Linked DNA regions of Methylocaldum szegediense. The protein of the gene in region 2 interacts with the protein of the main gene of each other region in a pairwise test. Links are inferred from orthologs where the notes say so. Each region holds a gene or a part of one and is shown on either strand. Other genes may lie near its edges.

Region 1 (4,594 bases), 1.2 Mb from region 2 along the record:
TGCAAGACTGCCCCCGGAATACGACAAAATATTCGAAAACTCCCGAACGAACAGGTCTCCGCGCCCCAAACCCTCAATATAAAAAGATTTCGCCGCCATCGTGGGCGGCAGCGTGCCGCGGAGATGAAATCCGCAAGCGGAGAGCATTACGGCTAAGGCGACCGAAACGCCAGCTCTTGTGAGAGATCGTTTCGCCATGGGCTACACCACGATGTTGATCAGCTTGCGTGGGACTATGATGACCTTCTTGACCGGTTTGTTCTCGACGAAACGTTGTACGGCGGGATCGCCAAGTGCGGCGGCTTGAACGGCATCATTGGCGGCGTCTATCGGCACGGTGATTTTGCCACGTAGCTTGCCGTTGACCTGGACCACCATCTCCACCGTGCTTTGCACCAGGGCCGATTCATCCACCTTGGGCCAGGCCACGGTCGCGACCATTTCCGTATGCCCGAGCTCGTACCACAGCCGATGGCAGATATGGGGCACGATGGGCGACAACATCAACACCACGAGTTCCAACGTTTCCTGGCGCACCGCGCGCCCTTGATCGCTGGTATCGTCGAACTTGGCGAGAGCATTGAGCAGTTCCATGTTGGCGGCGATCGCGGTATTGAAGGTGTAACGCCGGCCGATGTCGTCGGTAACCTTGCGTAAGGTTTCGTGGGTCTGGCGCCTCATGGCCTTTTGCGCCTCGTTGAGCGCCGACTTGTCGAGACTCGGAGCGGGGCCGTCCTTGACGTGGGCGTAGACCTGCTTCCATAGGCGTTTCAGGAAGCGGAATGCACCCTCCACGCCGCTGTCCGACCATTCCAGCGACTGGTCCGGCGGGGACGCGAACATGATGAACAAGCGCGCCGTGTCCGCGCCGTAACGATCGATCAAGGCCTGCGGATCGACGCCGTTGTTCTTGGATTTCGACATCTTTTCAGTGGCACCGATCGTGACCGGCTGGCCGTCGGATTTCAGGATCGCGCCGATTGGTCTTCCCCGCTCGTCTAATTGCACGTCTACGTCGGCCGGGTTGTAGTAGTGCTTCTTGCCGTCTTCCGTTTCCCGGTAGAAGGTCGGTGCCACCACCATGCCCTGGGTGAGCAGATTGGTGAAGGGTTCGTCGCCCTGCACCAACCCCATATCGCGCATCAGCTTGTGGAAGAAACGCGCGTACAGAAGATGCAGGATGGCATGCTCGATACCGCCGATGTATTGGTCGACCGGCAACCAGTAATTGGCGCGCTCGTCAAGCATGGCGTTGTGACTGTCCGGGCAGGCATAGCGAGCGTAGTACCAGGACGATTCGACGAACGTGTCCATGGTGTCCGTTTCGCGCTCAGCCGAGCCGCCGCATTTCGGGCAGGTGGTTTGGTACCACTCGGGCATTTTCTTGAGCGGCGAGCCCACCTCGATCTTGACGTCCTCAGGCAGCACCACGGGAAGCTGATCTTCCGGCACCGGCACGTCGCCACAGCTCGGGCAATGGATGATGGGAATCGGACAACCCCAGTAACGTTGGCGAGAAATACCCCAGTCGCGCAGGCGGAACTGAGTGCGCTTTTGGCCTAGCCCCTTGGCTTCGAGATCGGCGGCGATGGCGTCGAAAGCTTGCTGGAAATCGAGACCGTCGTACTTGCCCGAATTCACGCACACGCCGTAATCGGCATAAGCGTCTATCCACTCGCCTTCCGGATCGACCGTTTCGTACGCGCCCGATTTGGACGCGATGACCGTCTTGATCGGCAATCCGTATTTCTGAGCAAACTCGAAATCCCGCTCGTCATGCGCCGGCACCGCCATCACCGCGCCTTCGCCATAGCCCCACAACACGTAATTGGCGATCCATACCGGCAGTTTCTCGCCAGTTAATGGATGAATCACGAAGCGGCCGGTGGCCATGCCTTTCTTTTCCATGGTGGCGAGATCGGCCTCCGCCGTGCCGCCGCGCTTGCATTCCTCGATGAAAGCCTGAAGGTCCGGATTGCCGTCCGCAGCCGCAAGGGCCAGCGGATGCTCTGCCGCCACGGCGACATATGTCGCGCCCATCAGGGTGTCGGGGCGGGTGGTATAGACCTTCAGGACGTCGCTGCCGTCCTCATAGGGGAAATGCACCTCGCAACCGTGGCTCTTGCCTATCCAGTTGCGCTGCATGGTTTTCACCTGCTCGGGCCAACCCGACAACTGGTCTAGTCCGGCGAGCAATTCCTCGGCGTAAGCGGTAATCCGCATGAAGTACATGGGGATGTCGCGCTTTTCCACCAGCGCTCCCGATCGCCAGCCGCGGCCGTCGATGACTTGCTCGTTGGCCAGTACGGTCTGGTCCACGGGATCCCAGTTCACTGGGGCGACTTTTTTGTAAATCAGGCCCTTTTCGAACAGCTTGGTGAACAACCACTGCTCCCAGCGATAATATTCGGGCTTACAAGTGGCGATTTCGCGGCTCCAATCGATGGCGAGCCCCAACGACTTGAGCTGTTTGCGCATGTAATCGGCATTGGCGTAAGTCCACGCCGCCGGTGCAACCTGGTTCTGCATCGCGGCGTTTTCCGCAGGCAGGCCGAAGGCGTCCCAGCCCATGGGCTGTAACACGTTCTTGCCTTGCATGCGCTGATAGCGGGCGATCACGTCGCCGATGGTATAGTTGCGGACATGCCCCATGTGCAACCGCCCGCTGGGATAGGGGAACATGGACAGGCAGTAGTATTTTTCCCGGGCCGGGTCTTCGACGGCACGGAAAACGCCCTGGGCCTCCCAGGCATTCTGGGCTTCGTGTTCGATGGTCTGCGGCTTGTAAATGTCTTCCATACGAAGGGGATTTCGGTCGCCGAATGAAACCTCGTAGCATACTAAAGCACTCGCCGGTCTCGCAAATAGGCGCGGGTTCCATGGCCATGTCGGGTGGGTTTGGGCGTAAGAAAACGCCGCGGGAACATTGCGGACCCGACGCCATGTGTACCTAAAGACCCTACACATTCGGGGCTCGGATGAACCGCGAATTGCGGGGTCCCTTGGCTACGCGCCGACGCGAATAAGCCGTTTAATAGATTGTCTTACGCTTATTCTACGTAGCACACTTTACGGATTCATTTTCTGGACGACGTCCGACAGCCTTTCGGGAGAAAAACATGCGCAAATTGTTCGCGGGCTTGGTCTTGTTATATATGCTCGTACTAAGCGGATGCGGGTATAACACGCTGCAGGAGCAAGACGAGAAGATCAAGGCGAGTTGGTCGGAGGTCTTGAACCAGTATCAGCGGCGGGCTGATCTGGTGCCCAACCTGGTCAACGTGGTGAAAGGTTACGCTGGGCACGAAAAGGATGTGCTGACCCAGGTGACCGAGGCGCGCTCCAAAGTGGGGTCGGTTCAGGCCACGCCGGAGCTCTTGAACGATCCGCAGGCGTTTTCCCGCTTCCAGGCGGCTCAGCGCGAACTATCCAGCGCGTTGTCACGCCTGATGGCGGTGGCGGAAAATTACCCTCAACTCAAGGCAGACACCTTGTTCCGCGACCTCCAGGCGCAACTGGAGGGTACCGAAAATCGCATCGCTGTGGCGCGCAATCGCTACATCGCGGCGGTCCAGGAGTATAACGTCACGGTCCGCTCCTTCCCTACCAACATCACCGCCTGGATCATCGGCATGCAGGTCAAGCCGAGCTTCACCGTCGAGAACGAAAGGGAAATCTCGCGTCCGCCCACGGTCGACTTCGGCACGCCGTCCCCGGCGCCTGCTCCGGCCCAATAGGCATTCGTCGATTTTGACTTTGAAAATGCTGCTGGCCTGGGTTTTCGCCACGCTTCTGGCACTGGTCGGATTCGATGTCGCGGCGGAGGTCGCGGTGCCGCCGCTTCGTGCCCGCGTGACCGATCTGACCGGTACTTTGAAGTCGGACGAAAGAGCCGCCCTCGAAAGTCGGTTAGCGGCTTTCGAGGCGGAGAAAGGCAGCCAGGTCGCGATCTTGTTGGTGCCGACCACAAGCCCCGAGACGATCGAGCAATATTCCATTCGTGTCGTCGATGCCTGGAAGCTGGGCCGCAAAGGGATCGACGACGGTGTCCTGATCCTCTTGGCCTTGCAAGATAGGACGGTCAGGATCGAGGTCGGACGTGGGCTGGAGGGCGCGATTCCCGATGCCATCGCCAATCGAATCGTGGAAGACGTAATGATTCCGTATTTCAAACTAGGCGATTTCTATGGAGGTCTGTCCAAAGGCCTCGACAGCGTATTCGCCCTGATTCGCGGGGAGCCTTTGCCCGCGCCTCCCCGCAGTGAACGCGTTCCCGATGAGAACCTGGGCGGACTATTCGGGCTTTCGATCCTCGGCGGCATCTTCGGCGGCCGGATACTGAGGTTTCTTTTCGGCCCTCTCCTGGGTGGACTCATCGCCGGTGTGGGTGCCGGACTGCTGGTCGCTTTGTTCGGTCTGCCGATTCTGTTTTCGTTTTTTGTCGGCTTGTTCGTGTTCATGGCGGTGTTCGGAGGAATCGGCCGCGTAGGGCCGGGCGGTTGGTACGGCGGACCCGGCGGATTCGGCGGTATCTCCAGAGGCGGATTTCCGGGGGGAGGAGGCGGATTTCGAGGTGGAGGCGGAGGTTTCGGCG
Region 2 (5,915 bases):
AACCCAATCGATCCGCATATTCCCTTGCGGAGCCGCGAACCCCACCATGATGATGCTGAGAGCCGAAATGATGACCGGTTCCCGCGAAGCGGGTGCATCGAGCATGAGCGCCAAACCGAAGACGAGACCCAGAACACACGCGGCATAAAGTCACGCTTAGCAAAAAGGCGAGTACTGCCAAATCGCTCCTTCGGGCTTCGGATCAGCATTCAAGGCTGACGTGCACGCGTCGCGAGACGCCACGAAACGTTTATGAGACAGTATTCCGCGAGTCGAATTCTTCGCAGCTCGGACCTGCGTTTTCGTGTTCGATGAGTCTCGCGAACGCCCAATCCAGATCCCGAGATCAAATTTTAAAAAAATGCTTGAAGATATCGAGTCGATACCATATTATAAAACCACTGCCGCAGAGTCCCCCTCAAGGCAGACGCTGGTTCAGCACCTCAACGAACTAGCGAAGGAAGACTTTTAAGGTCGGCCGGTACCTCCTCAGCCGACCTTTTTTTTGCTTTCTACCCTAAATCGATTCGCGAACTGCCTTACTCGAAAGTGCCGCTGTTCAGGAAAAATGCGTCGCGTTTCAGATAAACTCAACGATTGGCTATTTTGGATAAAGGCCAAGTTGGACGAACGGATGGTCGCGCTGCTCATCGGCATCGTCGTCATGCTGTTTTTCGGCGATGTCGTTCTGGGTTGGATAGGAACGTTACTGCATTACCTCATCGAGGTGTTGGAGCTTGGACTCGAGCACCTGATCGAAGCGATATTTCACGTCTCCCAACGCGCCGCACAGATCCTAACGGCGTGGACCGGACTTTTTATTTTCCTGATACTCGGTTGGTTCGTTTTCCGCAAGGTGCGAGCGTTACTTCGTGACTGGATTGCATTGTATGTGGACGGTTTGAACCTTTATCCAAGCCGGAGATGGTTCCGACACAAACCCGCCGTCTATGCCGGCATGCTGGCCGCCGTAGCTCTGGTGATCTTCTTTCAGTTCTGATCACCGATCAGGCGTAAAAACGCCTCCTCATCCAACACTTCGACGCCGAGCTCCCGAGCCTTGTCTAACTTGGAGCCGGGATCGGCGCCGGCGATGACATAGCGGGTGTTCTTGGACACGCTGCCGGTGACTTTGCCGCCGAGGGCTTGAAGTCGGGCTTTCGCTTCGTCGCGGGTCATGGTGGAAAGCGTGCCGGTAAGAACGAAGGTCTGGCCTTGGAGCGGTCGGTCGGCTGTTGTCTTCGCCACTTCTTCCCAATGCACGCCAGCGTCGAGCAGCGCTCGGATGACCTCGATGTTATGCGGTTGCCGGAAAAAGGTGTAGATGTGATGGGCCACGGATGGGCCGATATCGGGCACTTGCTGCAGTTCTTCCTCGTTCGCGGCCATGATGGCGTCGAGGGTTCGGAAGTGATCGGCCAGGGTTTGCGCGGTGACCTCGCCCACTTCCCGAATGCCCAGCGCGTAAAGGAAGCGGGGTAGGGTGGTTTTCTTGCTTTTTTCCAGCGCATTGACCAGGTTTTCCGCCGATTTCCGTCCCATGCGATCCAGCGCCGCAAGTTGTTCCACGGTCAGACGATAAAGGTCTGCGACGGTTTCGATCAGCTTGTTTTCGAGAATCTGATCCACCAGTTTGTCGCCCAACCCATCGATGTCCATCGCCCGGCGCGAGGCGAAATGTTTGATCGATTCCTTGTGCTGCGCGGGGCAGTATAGGCCGCCGCTGCAGCGAGCAATGGCTTCTCCCGGCGCCAGTTCGACCTCGGAGCCGCACACCGGACAGTGACTCGGCATTTGGAAAATCTGAGCATCGGCCGGGCGAAGTTCGGGCAGGCTTTTGACCACTTCCGGGATCACGTCGCCGGCACGCCGGACGATGACGGTGTCGCCTACCCGAATATCCCGGCGACGCACTTCATCCGCGTTGTGAAGTGTTGCGTTGGTTACGGTGACGCCGCTGACGAACACGGGCTCAAGTCGCGCTACGGGCGTCAGTGCGCCGGTTCGTCCTACCTGGACCTCGATGGCGATGACCTTGGTCGTTGCCTCTTCCGCGGGAAATTTGTGGGCGATGGCCCAGCGCGGCGCGCGGGCGACGAAGCCCATGAGACGTCGGTCGGCGAGGCGGTCCACTTTGTAGACCACGCCGTCGATGTCATAGGGAAGATCATGCCGCCTCGCTAAAAGGTCGCGATAGTAGGCGAGACATCCTGCTATGCTCTGGACCACGCGCCGCTCGGGATTGACGGGAATACCCCAGGACTTGAAACGGTCCATCAAGGCGCTTTGGGTCTCCGGCAGTTGTTCGTCCGGATAGATGCCGTAGCCGTAAGAATAGAAACAGAGGCGGCGTGAGGCGGTGATTTTCGGGTCGAGTTGGCGGAGGCTTCCGGCCGCGGCATTTCGCAGGTTGGCGAAAACTTTATCGCCGTTCTGACGTGCCCGCTCATTTAAGGCGAGAAAAGCCTTTTTCGGCATGAAGACTTCACCCCGCACTTCGAAGCGTTCCGGCCAGCCGCTGCCCTTAAGTCGAAGCGGGATGTCGCGTATCGTGCGGACGTTATGGGTGATGTCCTCGCCGGTGTGCCCGTCGCCGCGGGTGGCCCCGCAAACCAGAAGGCCCTTGTCGTAGATGAGACTGACCGCGAGACCGTCGAGCTTGGGTTCCACCAAATAGCCGATGTCGTTGCGTCCGAGCCGCTGGCTCACGCGCCGGTGGAAATCCTCGACATCTTCGTCGCTGAAAGCGTTCTCCAGCGACAGCATGGGAATCTCGTGGCGCACCGTGGCGAAAGCTGCGACCGGCGGAGCGCCGACTCGCTGGGTAGGAGAATCGGGAGTTACAAGTTCCGGATATTGCCGTTCGATCGCCAAGAGCTCCTGCATCAAGCGATCGTATTCGGCGTCGGAGATCAGCGGTGAGTCGAGTTGGTAGTAGCGCAGGTTGTGGAATTCGATTTCCTTGCGCAATTCCTCTGCGCGGCGTTTGATCTCCTCCGGCGCGTTCGCGGTCATTCGTAAGCCTCTATCAGGCCACGGCGCATCTGAGCGATTTTTTCCTCGGTCAACGGTCGCCGGGTTTCGTCCCACTCGATGCCGTCCAGGCGTATCGCGAGTTCATGGCAAGTGTCGACTAGATCGTCGAACACGCGCAGGGGATCGTCCACGGTGGCGGGCTGGAAGAAAAGGACAACGCCGGGGTATTGGTACGACGCCATGTCGTCGATGGGAAAGGTGCCGGGCTTGACCAGGCTGGCGACGCTGAACAGCGGTTTCCGCAGTTCGGAATCGTAACGGTGAAAGATGCCCATTTCTCCATGGACCAGATCGAGGTCCATCAGAGCGTTCTTGAGTTCGTCGCCCGCGAATAGGAACTCGCCTTTCGCGACCACGCTGAGCTGAATGATGAACGGCGCCCCCAAGGTGGTGGTCCCATTCGGTTTTTTCGAGGCGTCATGCGCTTGGTCGATTCTGTCTTCCGCCAGATCGGGGTCGTCGGTAAACCGTCGCTCGTTTCGATTTAGAACACGAACGCTTTCGGCTTCGTCGTCGTTGTAATCGGGCAGTTCCTCATCGATCGAAGGGTCGAAGTCGAGTTCGTCGAACGCGACCCGCCTTTGCAGAAAGTCCAGGATCTTTTGCTTGTATCGTCCCCAGATATAAATGCTGGCGATGACGATGATGCCGATGACCAGCAGGATCAAACGTACGGTATCTCTATCCATCCCCTTTCCTCGAATGCCCTTGACCCGCCCGGAAACAAGGAGGCGGCCGAGCGCCACTTTTTGTACGGAAAATCGGCCCCTGCGGCACAGGAACAATTAGGCCGCTGATCCCGCCGACATTTCAACCGCCGCATCGATGTCGACAGCGACGATGCGGGACACGCCGGGTTCTTTCATGGTGACACCGGCCAAATGCTGGGCGATTTCCATCGTCGCTTTGTTATGCGAAATGAAAAGGAATTGTACCTTTTCGGACATTTCTTTGACCAATTGACTAAACCGACCGACATTGGCGTCGTCCAGCGGAGCATCCACTTCGTCGAGCAGGCAAAACGGCGCTGGGTTCAGTTCGAAGATGGCGAACACCAGGGCGACCGCCGTGAGCGCCTTTTCGCCTCCCGAAAGGAGGTGGATCGAGGTGTTGCGCTTGCCGGGAGGCCGCGCCATGATGCTGACGCCGGTTTCCAGCAGATCACGCTCGGTGAGGTCCAGGGATGCCTGGCCTCCGCCGAACAGTTTGGGAAACATTCGCTGTAGGCCCGCGTTAATCCGGTCGAAGGTATCCTTGAAACGAGCCCGGCATTCCCTGTCGATCTTTTCGATGGCTTCTCTCAAGGTAGCCAGCGAGTCGGTCAGATCTTGGTGCTGTTGATCGAGAAACTTCATGCGTTCCGCCTGGGCTTGGTATTCTTCCATTGCGGTCAGATTGACGGCGCCCAGCCTGACGATTTCTTCTCCGAGCTCGGTGACACGTTTCTGCCAGATCTTTTCGTCTGCGTCTTCGGGCAATCCGGCCAAAACCGCCTCCGGCTCCGCGCCCAGTTCGTCGAATTGTTCCTGCACGGTCTGCCGACGCACCTCGTTGGCCTGAAGCGCGAGCTTGGTCTGATCGAGGCGCTGTTTGAGATCGTCCAAGGCCCTTTGGTTGTGGATGCGGGATTCGTCGATGCGGCGCATCTCGGTCTCCAATTCGCCGGCGCGCTTGCGCAAATCCGACAGCGTCCGCTCCACCTCGACGCGCTGTTCCTGTAGTTCTTCCAATCGGGCTTGTTCGTCTTCGACCGGCATCTCGGCCTCGCTCATCTGCGCGCTGACGGTTTCGAGCCTTCCCAGGGACTGCTCGTACTGCTGCTGCGCCCGCTCCAGATGTTTTCGGGTCAGGCCTTCGGCGGATTTCAGGGTTTCGAGCCGAGTTTTGAGTTGGTGTACACACTCGCGCGCCAATTTCAGAGCGGCATCGGCCTTACTGAGATTGGTTTCCAGCTCGTCCCTTCGGGCGGCGTAGTCGGCCACTTTCGGTTCCAAATCGGCAAGCCGCTCTTCGGCCTCCAGCAAGGCGGTCTTAGCTTCGGCGGTTTCTTCGACGGTCTGGGACTGATGCTCTTCCAGATCGTCCAACTCGTATTCGAGCTGCCGGAGACGCTTTGTGGCCTGTTCGCAGCGCGCCGTGGCGGCGCTCAAGTCGGCCTTGAGACGAGCTTGTTCGACGCTCAAGGAACGCTCCTCGGTTTGCATTCGCTCGTACTCGTGTTCGGCGTCTTTTACGGCTTGATCGGCCTGAGCGAGGTCTTGTTCCAGCAACCGGTTTTTTTCCAGCAGGCTATCGCGTCGCGCTTTGAGTTCCCGCAACTCGCGCTCCCGCTTGATCATTCCGGCCTTGCCGTCTTCGGGTTTTTGGATCGCCAGCCAGCCTCGGCCTATGCGGATTCCGTCCGGTGTCACGACCGATTCGTGATCCGCTAGCTTTTCGCTCAGCGTTTTGGCGGACGCCAGATCTTGGGCGCAGTACACGGTACCGAGCAGCGGAGCGAGCTCCCAAGGCGATTGCACCTGGCCGATAAGTTTCTGCTCGGCCGGTGTTTTGCTCGCATTAGGGGAGCGGGTTTCGAAAAAGCTTAGCGATTCGCCGGGCAGGCCGCTCAAATGTGGCCAATAATCTGCCGAACTCTCGACGCAAAGGGCTTCGAGATAACTGCCGAGGACGCTTTCCACCGCCGTTTCCCAGCCGGGGCGAACCTCCAGGTATTCGGCCAGGCGCCCAGCCCCGTCAAGGCCGCGTTCTGCCAACCAGGACTTAAGTGCGGCGCGGTCCTTGCCCATCGCGTGCTGCTGCAGCGTTTCGAGCGAACTGATCTTGCCCTGGAGGGCGTGCAACTCCGCGCGGTTGGCGTTCAGTTCGTCGTGGCAGGA

Evidence for each region. Proteins that work in one complex are often made in the same cells at the same time.
Region 1: the proteins of ligA (region 2) and leuS interact in binary tests that used the Escherichia coli proteins (3 or more experiments, as listed by UniProt). The link is inferred for Methylocaldum szegediense from one-to-one orthologs.

What each region holds. Positions count from the first base shown.
Region 1 is NZ_OX458333.1:3,868,645-3,873,238, reverse strand. The notes cover bases 1-3,137. They hold leuS (leucine--tRNA ligase), read right to left. Parts: upstream 2,800-3,137; coding sequence 202-2,799; downstream 1-201. Other genes in these bases: QEN43_RS16805 (LemA family protein), read left to right, coding at 3,120-3,137; QEN43_RS16815 (LPS-assembly lipoprotein LptE), read right to left, coding at 1-198. Also shown: more of QEN43_RS16805, read left to right, coding at 3,138-3,737; QEN43_RS16800 (TPM domain-containing protein), read left to right, coding at 3,763-4,594.
Region 2 is NZ_OX458333.1:2,650,237-2,656,151, reverse strand. Bases 504-3,502 are described here. They hold ligA (NAD-dependent DNA ligase LigA), read right to left. Parts: upstream 3,016-3,502; coding sequence 991-3,015; downstream 504-990. Other genes in these bases: QEN43_RS11215 (cell division protein ZipA C-terminal FtsZ-binding domain-containing protein), read right to left, coding at 3,012-3,502; QEN43_RS11225 (hypothetical protein), read left to right, coding at 569-1,000. In the rest of the region: more of QEN43_RS11215, read right to left, coding at 3,503-3,725; chromosome segregation protein SMC, read right to left, coding at 3,822-5,915. UniProt on the Escherichia coli protein: DNA ligase that catalyzes the formation of phosphodiester linkages between 5'-phosphoryl and 3'-hydroxyl groups in double-stranded DNA using NAD as a coenzyme and as the energy source for the reaction.